DNA from 3 places in the Actinacidiphila sp. bgisy145 genome. Region 3 is predicted to be linked to each of the others. Evidence: riboswitches for the same ligand, from Rfam matches in the RefSeq annotation. Region 3 holds a riboswitch; each other region holds the start of a gene.
What was found. Region 3 has a riboswitch for cobalamin ahead of AC3ERT_RS30660 (CbtB domain-containing protein). Riboswitches for the same ligand answer to the same signal wherever they lie in the genome.
Positions count from the first base shown of each region.

Region 1: another riboswitch for cobalamin. It lies ahead of AC3ERT_RS23140 (cobalamin biosynthesis protein); the one in region 3 lies ahead of AC3ERT_RS30660 (CbtB domain-containing protein).
Region 2: another riboswitch for cobalamin. It lies ahead of AC3ERT_RS33500 (ABC transporter substrate-binding protein); the one in region 3 lies ahead of AC3ERT_RS30660 (CbtB domain-containing protein).

Region 1 covers NZ_JBYIRL010000026.1:48,898-52,543, reverse strand. The annotation lists gene AC3ERT_RS23145 (cobyric acid synthase) at 1-267, opposite strand, end outside; gene AC3ERT_RS23140 (cobalamin biosynthesis protein) at 276-1,232, opposite strand; cobalamin riboswitch at 1,344-1,475, opposite strand; gene AC3ERT_RS23135 (SDR family oxidoreductase) at 1,585-2,508, opposite strand; gene AC3ERT_RS23130 (SDR family oxidoreductase) at 2,524-3,270, opposite strand; gene AC3ERT_RS23125 (hypothetical protein) at 3,466-3,646, opposite strand, start outside.
Region 2 covers NZ_JBYIRL010000056.1:39,207-42,852, forward strand. The annotation lists gene AC3ERT_RS33495 (FecCD family ABC transporter permease) at 1-139, opposite strand, end outside; gene AC3ERT_RS33500 (ABC transporter substrate-binding protein) at 136-1,209, opposite strand; cobalamin riboswitch at 1,229-1,434, opposite strand; gene AC3ERT_RS33505 (TetR/AcrR family transcriptional regulator) at 1,577-2,305, opposite strand; gene AC3ERT_RS33510 (LLM class flavin-dependent oxidoreductase) at 2,361-3,473, shown strand; gene AC3ERT_RS33515 (sulfurtransferase) at 3,470-3,646, shown strand, end outside.
Region 3 covers NZ_JBYIRL010000044.1:42,302-45,947, reverse strand. The annotation lists gene AC3ERT_RS30670 (bifunctional o-acetylhomoserine/o-acetylserine sulfhydrylase) at 1-1,016, shown strand, start outside; gene metX (homoserine O-acetyltransferase MetX) at 1,019-2,257, shown strand; cobalamin riboswitch at 2,256-2,411, shown strand; gene AC3ERT_RS30660 (CbtB domain-containing protein) at 2,451-2,669, shown strand; gene AC3ERT_RS30655 (CbtA family protein) at 2,697-3,563, shown strand; gene AC3ERT_RS30650 ((2Fe-2S)-binding protein) at 3,612-3,646, shown strand, end outside.

The DNA of each region.
Region 1 (3,646 bases), on a different contig from region 3:
CCTGCCCAGCACCACCACCTGGCTGCGCTGCTCGCCGCCCGGCTTGAGCAGCACCGGGTTCATCAGCGCCGACGGCTCCACCCCGGCCGCCTGCGCCTGCATCGCCTGCGCCCGGCCGATCTCGGCGCCCTCCCGGGTCACGTACGAGTTGAGCGACATGTTCTGGCCCTTGAACGGCGCCACCCGCAGGCCCTGCCGGGTCAGCCACCGGCAGATCCCCGCGGTCACCACGCTCTTGCCGGTGTCCGAACCGGTCCCGGCGACCATCAGCCCCTTCACCGCGCACCCCTCGTGCCGGTCCGGCCGCGGGCCGCCGACAGCAGCACCGACGCGCCCAGCGCGAGCGCGCCGACCCGGCGGGACAGCCGCACCGCGCGCCCGATGTCGGCCGGCCGCGGCGGCCGGAACCCCGCGCCCAGCACCGGCCGGTGCTCGACCCGCCCCCCGTACGCCAGGGTGCCGCCCAGCCGCACCCGCAGCGCCCCCGCGAACGCGGCCTCGACCGGCCCGGCGTTGGGCGAGGGGTGCCGCGGCCCGTCCCGGCGCGCGGTGGCCAGCGCGCTGCGCGGATACGGCCCGGCCAGCGCGGCGAGCAGGGCGGTCAGCCGCGCGCCGGGGTAGCCGGCCGCGTCGTCCAGCCGGGCGGCCGCCCACCCGAAGCGCAGGTGCCGCGGGGAGCGGTGGCCGACCATCGCGTCCAGCGTGTTGGCGGCACGGAAGCCGACCAGCCCGGGCACCCCCGCGAGCCCGCCCCACACCAGGGCGCCGACCACCGCGTCCGAGGTGTTCTCCGCGACCGACTCCACCACCGCCCGCGCCAGCGCGTCGGCGTCCAGCGCGGCCGGGTCCCGCCCGCACAGGTGCGGCAGCCGGTCCCGGGCGGCGGCCAGGTCGCCGGCCTGAAGCGCCGCGCCGATCGTGCGGGCCTCCCGGGCGAGCGAAGTGCCGCCCAGCACCGACCAGGTGGCCGCCGCGGCCAGCGCCGCGCCCAGCAGCGGGCGGCGCCGGGCCGCCCGCTCGGCGACGGCGGCCGCGGCCACCGCGCCGCCCACGCACAGCGCCGCGTACGCGCTGCCGGCGCCCCGGTCGTCGCGCCACATCCGCTGCTCCAGGGCGCCGGCGGCCCGCCCGAACCCGGCCACCGGGTGGCCGCGGCGCGGGTCGCCGATCAGGAGGTCGCCGAGGAAGCCGAGTGCGGCGCCGTACGCGTAGGCACGGTGGCGGCCGCTCATGCCGCGGATATCCGGGTACCGGCGGCCGCAAGGGCGGCTGCCGCCTGCGTGCAGGGCATGGCGAAGTCCTCACTCAGGGTCCGCGCCCTGGCTCGACGTGACCGGCGGTGAGAGTCTCCTGGCTCCCGGATCAACGCACTCCCGGGCCTTCCCGCCGGCGTGCGCCGGCCGTGGCCTCCAGCTTCGGGAGTGCACTCCCCGGTGACAGTGGCGGGACCGCGTCGGATTCGCACCGACTTCCTCTCCTGCCGCCGCATTGCTCCCGGCAGTTCACCACGCCCGGAGAAACCCCGTCAACCGGGCCTGCCTGCGGCTTTGCGGCCCCGCGCCGACGGGTGGGCGTGCGGCCGGCTCAGAGGGAGGCGTGCTCGGGAAGCAGCTCCTGGATGCCGATGCGGTGGTAGAACTCCGCGCGGATGCGGTCGCTGACCGCGGACACGACCTCGCTGCCGTCGCGGCTGGGGTCGATGTGGGTGCGGAACGGCCGCTCGCCCTGCGGCAGTCCGACCACCCGGACGATCTCGTCCGCGACCTCGTCCACGGTCCGCCCCGCGGGGAAGAGGTCGGTGAGCGCCTGCGCCATGGAGTCGCGCACCGCGCCGTACGCCTCGTCGTACGCGGTGTCCCGTACGGTGTCGGCCGGCCGGGCCGCGTGGGCGAAGTGGTTGGTGCCCGACGGGTAGGCGCCCGGCACCACGATGACGGTGTCGATGCCGAACCGGACCAGCTCGGCGGCGTAGCTCTCGGCCAGTGCGTCCATGCCCGCCTTCGCCGCGAAGTACGGGGCGAGGAACGGCGGGTGGCCGCCGCGGGTGGAGGACGACCCCACCCACACCAGCAGCCCCTCGCCCTGGCGGCGCAGGTGCGGCAGCGCGGCGCGGTTGACGCGCTGGGTGGACAGGACGTTGGCGTCGTAGAGCGCGGCGAGCTGTTCGGGGGTGAACGCCTCGGTCGGGCCCAGCGCCATGTGGCCGGCGTTGTGGACGACCACGTCCAGCCGGCCCTGCTCGGCGGTGACCTGCTCGATCGCCGCGTCGACGGACGCCTGGTCCTGCACGTCCATCTCGATGCCGCGCACGTCCACGCCCTCCGCCTCTGCGTACGCGGCGAGTTCGGCCACGCGGGGGGCGTTGCGGTCGGCGGTGGCGCGCATGCCCGCGTAGACGGTGTGCCCGGCCCCGGCCAGGAAGCGGGCGGCGAGGTTGCCGATGCCGCTGGAGGCGCCGGTGACGACGATGACCTTCGGACCGGTGCGGTGTGTCGTGGCTGGTGTCATGGCTGTTCCTGCCTCCTAGATGATTCCGCCGTTGGCGCGGACGGTCTGGCCGTTGACCCAGTGGCCGGCGGGGCCGGCCAGGAAGGCGGCCACCTCGGCGATGTCCTCGGGGGTGCCCAGGCGCTCCAGCGGGGGCTGGGCCGCGAGGCGGTCGACGGTCTCCTGGTCCTTGCCGGCCATGAACAGGGGTGTGGCGGTGGGCCCGGGGGCGATCGCGTTGACGGTGATGTCCCGGCCGCGCAGCTCGCGGGCGAGGATCAGGGTCAGCGCCTCGACGGCGCCCTTGCTGGCGGTGTAGGCCCCGTAGCCGGGGAACTGGAGCCCCACGACGGAGGTCGAGAGGTTCACGATGGCCCCGCCCGCGCGCAGTCGGCGGGCGGCCTGCTGGTCGACCACGAAGCTGCCGCGGATGTTGGTGCGGTGCACCGCGTCCAGCTCCGCGAGGTCCAGGTCGACGATCGGCTTCAGCCGCATCACGCCGGCGGTGTGCACGACGGCGTCCAGCCCGCCGAAGGCGGCCTCCACGGTGTCGAAGGCGGCGGCCATGGCGTGCTCGTCGGCGACGTCGCCGCCGACGGTGACGGCCCGGCCCCCGGCGCCCGTGATCTCCGCGGCGAGCGCCTCGGCGGCGGCCTTGTTGCCGGCGTAGTGAATGCCCAGGGCGTACCCGTCGCGGGCGAGCCGCCGGACGACGGCCCGGCCGATGCCACCGGACCCACCGGTGACCAGGGCGACGCGGACAGGGGTGGCGCTGGTGGACATGGCGTCCTCCTTGTTTTCGTCGATACGATCTGACGAGATCAACGATAACACAGATGGGGATCGATGATTCGGTCAGAGTGTTATCGGCGAAAACAGGAGAGGGGCCCGCGGGCGCCGGCATGCGAACAGCCCGCCGCCGGGACCCAGGTGGCGGGTCCCGGCGGCGGGCCGGGTGACGGCGGAGGGAGGGTGCGCTCAGCCGGCTATGAGGTGGATGCCGTAGGCGACGGCGGCGGCGCAGGCGGCGAAGCACAGGTAGGCGCCGGTGCGCGTCAGGAGCGCGGTGCCCTGGGCGGACGAGGGGCGGGAGAGCCCGACGATGCCGAGCGTGAAGACCCCGACGAGGCCGACGGTGGACAGCAGTGTGACCGCGAGG
Region 2 (3,646 bases), on a different contig from region 3:
CCGACCCGATCGCGAGGCCGAGCAGGCACACCGCCAGCAGCGCCACCGCGGCCGCGGCCAGCACCGCAGCCGAGCGGGCCGCTGTACGGTCGCGGGCGCGGTCGGGCGTACGCGTACGCGTACGGTCCGCGGCCGTCACGACGCGGCGGGCAGCGCGGCCAGACCGGCCGCGACCCGGGCCGCGCCGTCCGCCAGGAGCACGCCGGGCGTCGACTCCGAGAACGGCACGACGACGAACGCGCGCCGGCGCACCGCGGTGAGCCGGCTCAGCACGGGGTCGTGCTCCAGATAGGAGATCTTGGCCGCGGCGCTGTCCCAGCTCGCGTCCGCGAGCACGATGGCGTCCGGGTCGGCGGCGGCCACCTGCTCCCAGCTCACGTTCTGCCAGCCGCCTTTCAGGGTGCCGAACACGTTGTGCGCGCCGACGGCGTCCAGGACGGTCTGCGGTCCGCCGTGGCCGGCCCCGACGTAGGGGGACTTGGTGCCGGAGTCGTACCAGAGCACGTCCAGGCCCTTGCCCGCGCCCTGGGCGGCCAGTGCGGCCAGCGCCGTCTTCTGCTGCCGCTCGATCGCGGCCGCCCGCTGCGGCACCCCGAAGACCGCGGCGATGTCGGCGAGTTCGCCCCACACCGCCTCGAACGACGCGGCGGGCACCTGCTTCGCGTCCGCGCAGCCGAAGGGCGACAGATAGGAGCCGATGTGCTCGGCGGCCAGCTCGGCGCGGGTGCCGGCGACCTTGCCGGTGAAGGCGCTGGTGTAGGAGGCGTAGAGGAAGTCGGGGCGCGCGGCGAGGAGCTTCTCCTTGGACGGGTACTCCTTGCTGAGCACCGGCACGGAGTCGTAGGCGGCCTTCCACTTCGCGGGGATCGTGTCGTCGAGGTAGGCGGTGCCGGCCATCCGCGACTGGAGGCCCAGCGCGAGGGCGACCTCGGTGGCGCCCTCGTTGAGGGTGACCAGCCGCTTCGGGGGCGCGGCGACGGTGGTGGCCACGCCGCAACTGCGCACGCTGACCGGGGCGGTGCTGCTGCGCGCGGCGGCGGAGGACGTCGGGCCGCTCGCGGCGGGCGCCCCCGTGCAGGCGGCCAGGCACCCGGTGGCCAGCAGGGCCGCGGCGGCGGCCGGCAGCCGTAGCGGGCGGGTGCGGGCCCGGGCGCCGGGGCGTATGAGACGGCTGATATGGCGGAACGGGCGCAGGGCGCTGCTCGGCACGTGTACTCCAAACCCTCGTGGAAGATGTCGCGCCGTGGCCGGTCTCCTGGCTTTCGCGTCGACGCTCCACGGCCGGCCTTCCCAGGCGTCCGTTGCCGGTCCGCCCAGTGGCCCCGACCGTCGTGGGGACGGTCGGCGCAGGGCCGCGGAACTCCGCGACTACAGTGGCGAGGGCCGCACCGGCTTCCGACCGGTTTCCCGTGCACCACGGCACGCGCACGCTACCAAACGCGCCGCCCCGCCCGGCCGGCCGGATCACAGGGCGCGGAGGGCCCGCACCGCCGCGGGGGTAGGGCCCGGTGCCAACGGCCGCGGCCCCGCCCGGAGTTGACGGGAAGGGCCGCGCGAGGGGAGTGCGGAGCGGGGGTCAGGACGGGCGGTCGGTGCCGTAGCCGTGCAGGAAGGCGTCGACGGCGCGGGTGACGCAGTCGCGGATCTCGGCCGCGCCCAGCGGCGGGCTGCCGTGCGGGCGGATGGTGATCTCCGAGGTCACCAGGGCGATGAAGTGCACGGTGGCGCGGGCGGGTTCGGGGATGCGCAGCAGCCCGGCGCCGGCGAGCTGCTCCAGCCGCCGGGCGACCTCCCGCTGGACGCGCTGCGGCCCGGCCTGCTGCCAGGCGTCGATCACGGCGGCGGGGAAGTGCTGCACCTCGGCCTTGATCTGCCGGATCATCGCGAAGTGCTCGGGGAACTGGGTGCGCTGGCCGACGAAGGCGCGGCCGAGCGCGAGCAGGTCGGCGCGCGGGTCGGTGCCGGTCACCTGCTTCTCGACGGTGGCGACGAACGCGTCCGCGACCTGCCCGGCGCTGTCGTGGACCACGTCGGAGAAGAGCTGGTCCTTGCCCTCGAAGTGGTTGTAGATGGTGCGCGTGGACACGCCGGCCTCGGCGGCGATCGCCTCGATGCTGGTGCGGCTGTAGCCCTCGCGGCCGAAGACGGTCCGGGCGCCCTGGGTGATGGCGTCGCGCTTGCCGGCCCGTCCGCCGGTACGGGCGGGGCCGGGGCGCTCCGGTGCCGCCTTGCGGGCGGGGGCCGTCGGTGGGGTACTCAGGGGAAGCCTCCGATACGGGTCGTCGTCCGTTGCCCAATTTACCATGCACGTTGTACTTTACTTTGAGGGCTTTCCGTCAACCCGCCAGAGGACCGTGCACATGGATATCGGGACCATCACTTTCGGCACCCTACTCAGCGACCCCTTCACCGGGCACCGCGTCTCCCAGGCCGAGCGCCTCGACGAGGTGGTCCGCAGCGCGGTGCTCGCCGAGCGGCTCGGCTTCTCCTGGTTCACCGTGGGGGAGCACCACTTCGGGGAGCGCGACGTCATATCGGCGCCCCCGGTGGTGCTCGCGGCGATAGCCGCCCGCACCTCCACCATCACCCTGGCCACCGGCACCACGCTGGTCGCCAACCGCGACCCGGTGCTGGTCGCCGAGGACTACGCGACGCTCGACCAGCTCTCCGGCGGGCGGCTCCAGCTCATCGCGGGCGCGTCCTTCTTCCCCGACCCCTACAGCGTCTTCGCCCAGCCGCCGGAGAGCAAGGCCGACCGCAAGCGGGAGAACCTCGAACTCCTGCTGCGCCTGTGGTCCGAGGACGAGCCCGAGGTGACCTGGCAGGGCGCCTTCCGCCCGCCGCTGGACGCGGTGCGGGTGCAGCCGCGGCTGCACCAGGCGCGGCCGCCGGTGTGGGTCAGCGGCGGCTCCAAGCCGGACTCGGTGCACCTGGCGGTCGAGACCGGGCTGCCGATGGTCTTCGGCACCACCGCCCGCCCGCCGCAGACCCACGCCCCGATGTTCGCGCTCTACCGCGAGCTGTGGGCCAAGGCCGGCCGCCCGGCCGAGCAGGCGCGCACCGGCGCCGCCAGCCACGTCTTCGTCGCCGACACCACCGCGCAGGCCCGCGAGCAGTGGCGGGAGTACTACGCCAACTACTTCCGCGGCGCGAAGCTGCCGGTCGGCGCCCGACCGCTCGCCTTCGACTTCGACGACCTGGTGGGCCCCGGCTCGGCGATCTGCGGCAGCCCCGCCGAGGTGGTCGACAAGCTCGGCCGGCTCCACGACCTGTGGGGCCACGACCTGCACCTGCTGTCCGTCGACATCGGCGGCATCCCGCACGCCAAGGTCGCCCGCGCCATGGAGCTGGTGGCCTCCGACGTGGTCCCGCAGGTCGCGGGCCTCGGCGCGGACCGCCCCACCGGCGGCACCGTCGCCGCACGCCCGGCCGCTCCGGCTGCGTCGGTGGCCCAGGTCGGGGGCGCCGTATGAGCACCCCGGACGGCATACCCGCGCACATACCCGCGCGCACCGCCCCGCAGATACCGCCGGTCGTCCCGGCCGCCTGGGTCCGGGAGCGTACGGCGGCCACCCCGGACACCGCCTCGGACGGTACCCCGGGCCCTGCCTCGGACGGCGCCCTCGTACTCGCCGACGTCCGCTGG
Region 3 (3,646 bases):
TCCTGACGCTGGCGGGCGCCGGCGACCACGTGGTGGCCGGCTCGTCGCTGTACGGCGGGACGTACAACCTCTTCAAGCACACCCTGCCGCGGTTCGGCGTCGAGGTGTCCTTCGTCGACCCGGACGACGTCGCCGCGTGGCGGGCGGCGGTGCGGCCGAACACCAAGGCGTTCTTCGCCGAGACGCTGGGCAACCCGCGCGGCAACGTGCTGGACGTCCAGGCCGTGGCGGACGCGGCGCACGCCGAGGGGGTGCCGCTGATCGTGGACAACACGGTGCCGACGCCCTTCCTGCTCCAGCCGCTGCGGCACGGCGCGGACGTGGTGGTGCACTCGGCGACGAAGTTCCTCGGCGGCCACGGCACCACCATCGCCGGTGTGGTCGTGGACGGCGGCAGCTTCGACTTCGGGGCGCACGCCGACCGCTTCCCGGACTTCTCCGCGCCCGACCCGAGCTACCACGGCCTCCAGTACTGGCCGGCGCTCGGCCCCGGCGCCTATGCGGTCAAGCTGCGGGTGCAGCTGCTGCGCGACCTCGGCCCGGCGCTGTCGCCGCACTCGGCGTTCCTGCTGCTCCAGGGCGTCGAGACGCTGTCCCTGCGGCTGGAGCGGCACTCCTCGAACGCGCAGGAGCTCGCGGAGTGGCTCCAGGCCCGCGACGAGGTCGCGGCGGTGCACTACCCGGGCCTGCCCTCCAGCCCCTGGTACGAGGCCGGGCAGCGCTACCTGCCGCGCGGTGCGGGCGCGGTGCTCGCCTTCGAACTGCGCGACGGCGCACAGGCCGGCCGGCGGTTCGTGGACGCGGTGCGGCTCTTCAGCCACCTGGCGAACATCGGCGACGTGCGCAGCCTGATCATCCACCCGGCCTCCACCACGCACAGCCAGCTCGACGAGGCGCAGCTCGCGCAGACCGGTGCGACGCCCGGCCTGGTGCGGCTGTCGGTCGGCATCGAGAACGTCGCGGACCTCAAGGCGGACCTGGAAGCAGGGTTCCGAGCGGCCAAGGGCGCGTCCTGACCGTGCCCGGCACGCCGCCGGTCCCCGGCGCCGGATCGCCCGCCGGCGCCGCCCCGGAACCCGCCGGCGGGGTCCTCCCGCCGCCCGCCTCCGGGGCGTGGCGGCCGGGGGACCCGCCCGGGCGGCGGCGCTGGCACCGCGCTCCGGGGCCGCTCCGGCTGGAGGCGGGCGGCGAACTGCCGGAGGTGCGGCTGGCGTACGAGACGTGGGGCCGCATCGCGCCCGACGGGTCGAACGCGGTCCTGGTGCTGCACGCGCTGACCGGGGACAGCCACGTCGCCGGTCCTGCCGGGCCCGGCCATCCCACGGCCGGCTGGTGGGACGCGCTGGTCGGGCCGGGCCGGGCGCTGGACACCGACCGCTTCTTCGTGGTGGCGCCCAACGTGCTGGGCGGCTGCCAGGGCAGCACCGGCCCGGCCACCGCCCGGCCGGACGGGCGGCCGTGGGGCGGCGCCTTCCCGTTCCTGACCCAGCGCGACCAGGTCGCGGCCGAGGCGGGCCTGGCGGACGCGCTGGGCATCGACCGGTGGGCGCTGGTGGTCGGCGGGTCGATGGGCGGCATGCGGGCGCTGGAGTGGGCGGCCGGCCGCCCGGAGCGGGTCGGCGCGCTGCTGCTGCTCGCCTGCCCGGCGGCGGCCAGTGCCGAGCAGATCGGCTGGGCGTCGGTGCAGTTGCGGGCGATCCGGGCCGACCCGGCCTGGCGCGGCGGCGACTACCACGGCGCCGGGCCGGGCGGCGGCCCGCACGCCGGTCTCGGCCAGGCCCGCCGGCTGGCGCACCTGACGTACCGCAGTGAGCCGGAACTGCGGGCGCGCTTCGGCCGGGACCCGCAGCGCGGTGAACTGCCCTGGCACGGCGGCCGGTACGCGGTGGAGTCGTATCTCGACCACCACGCGGACAAGCTGGTGCGCCGGTTCGACGCGGGCAGCTATGTGGTGCTCACCGAGGCGATGAACGCCCATGACGTGGGGCGCGGGCGGGGCGGCACCGCGGCGGCGCTGCGGCGGGTCACGGCGCCCGCGCTGGTGGCCGGGGTCGACTCCGACCGGCTCTACCCGACCGCGCAGCAGGAGGAGTTGGCGGCGGGCATCCCGGGCGCGGACCGGACGCGGACGATCCACTCGCCGTACGGGCATGACGGCTTCCTCATCGAGGTGGATCAAGTGGCGGCGCTGGTCGGGGAGTTGATGCCGCCTCCGGCGGCGCGGCGGCCCCCGCGCGGTGTGGCGGGAAGCAGGTGACATGCGTTGACGTGCCGGTTCGCCCGCCCGTACGCTGGTCGTTCGTGATGGTGTGAGGAAGCCGGTGGAACTCCGGCACGGTCGCGCCACTGTGTACCGGTCGCCTCTGGGGGCGTCCGGGAGTCAGATACTCCGCCGTCACGCCGCCCCACTCGAACCGAGGGACGCTGTATCCCCGAAGGAGGCCCCACCCGTGAGTTCTGTGTCCACCCCTTCGTCGACCGAGGCCACGCCGGTCGTCCTGCCCGTCTCCAAGGCGGTGCTCTGGCTGGTCGGCAGCGCGCTCCTGGCGCTGGCCGCCTACTACTTCATCGGCGTCGACCAGGGCGCGGTGTCCGTCTTCGGCCGGGACATGCACATCCACGAGTTCGTGCACGACGCGCGGCACTTCCTCGGCTTCCCCTGCCACTGACGACAACAGGCAGGCGGACAACTCGACATGGAGAAACGACTCGTACTGCGCGGCGTGCTCGCCGGCGCGATCGGCGGGCTGCTCGCGTTCGTCTTCGCGCGGATCTTCGCCGAACCGCAGATCAACCGGGCGATCAGCTACGAGAGCGGCCGGGACGCGGCGCAGAACGCCCTGGACAAGGCCGCGGGCCTGCCGGTCTCGCCGGACGGCCCCGACCTGTTCAGCCGCACCGTCCAGGCCGATGTCGGCATGGGCGTGGGCCTGATCCTCTTCGGTGCCGCCATGGGCGCCCTCTTCGCGGTGGTCTACACGGTGTGCCTGGGGCGGGTCGGCGGCGTCCGGCCGCGCACGCTGGCGCTGCTGGTGGCCGGCGGCGGCTTCCTCGGCTTCTACCTGGTGCCGTTCGTGAAGTACCCGGCGAACCCGCCCGCGATCGGGCACGAGGACACCATCAAGGCCCGCACCGGGCTCTATCTGGTCATGGTGGTCTGCTCGATCACGCTGCTCGCGCTGGCGGTGTGGCTGGGGCGGAAGCTCCAGGGGCGGTTCGGCACGTGGAACGCCACGCTGCTGGCCGGTGCGGCCTTCGTGGTCGCCATCAGCGTGGTGATCGGCCTGCTGCCCGCGCTCGGACACCTGGCCGCCAACCGCGAGCAGTACGGCAACCACGCCACGGAGACACCTCAGCCGCTGACCGACCCGGCGGGGCGGATCGTCTACCCGGGCTTCCCTGCGGACGTGCTGTTCCGGTTCCGCTTGTACTCGGTGGCCGCGCAGCTGCTGCTGTGGTCGGCGATCGCGCTGGTCTTCGGGCCGCTTTCGGAGCGGGTGCTGAGCGCCTCGCCGACCGGCCGCGCCGCGCGGGCGCCCCGGGTCGGCCCGGTGGAGGCGTGAGGGGGCGCCTCGGCGCGCCATCCCGCCCTGCCGCGGCAGGGTGGCGCCGTGCACGGCGATGAGACGAGAGCGGCCCTGGCGGA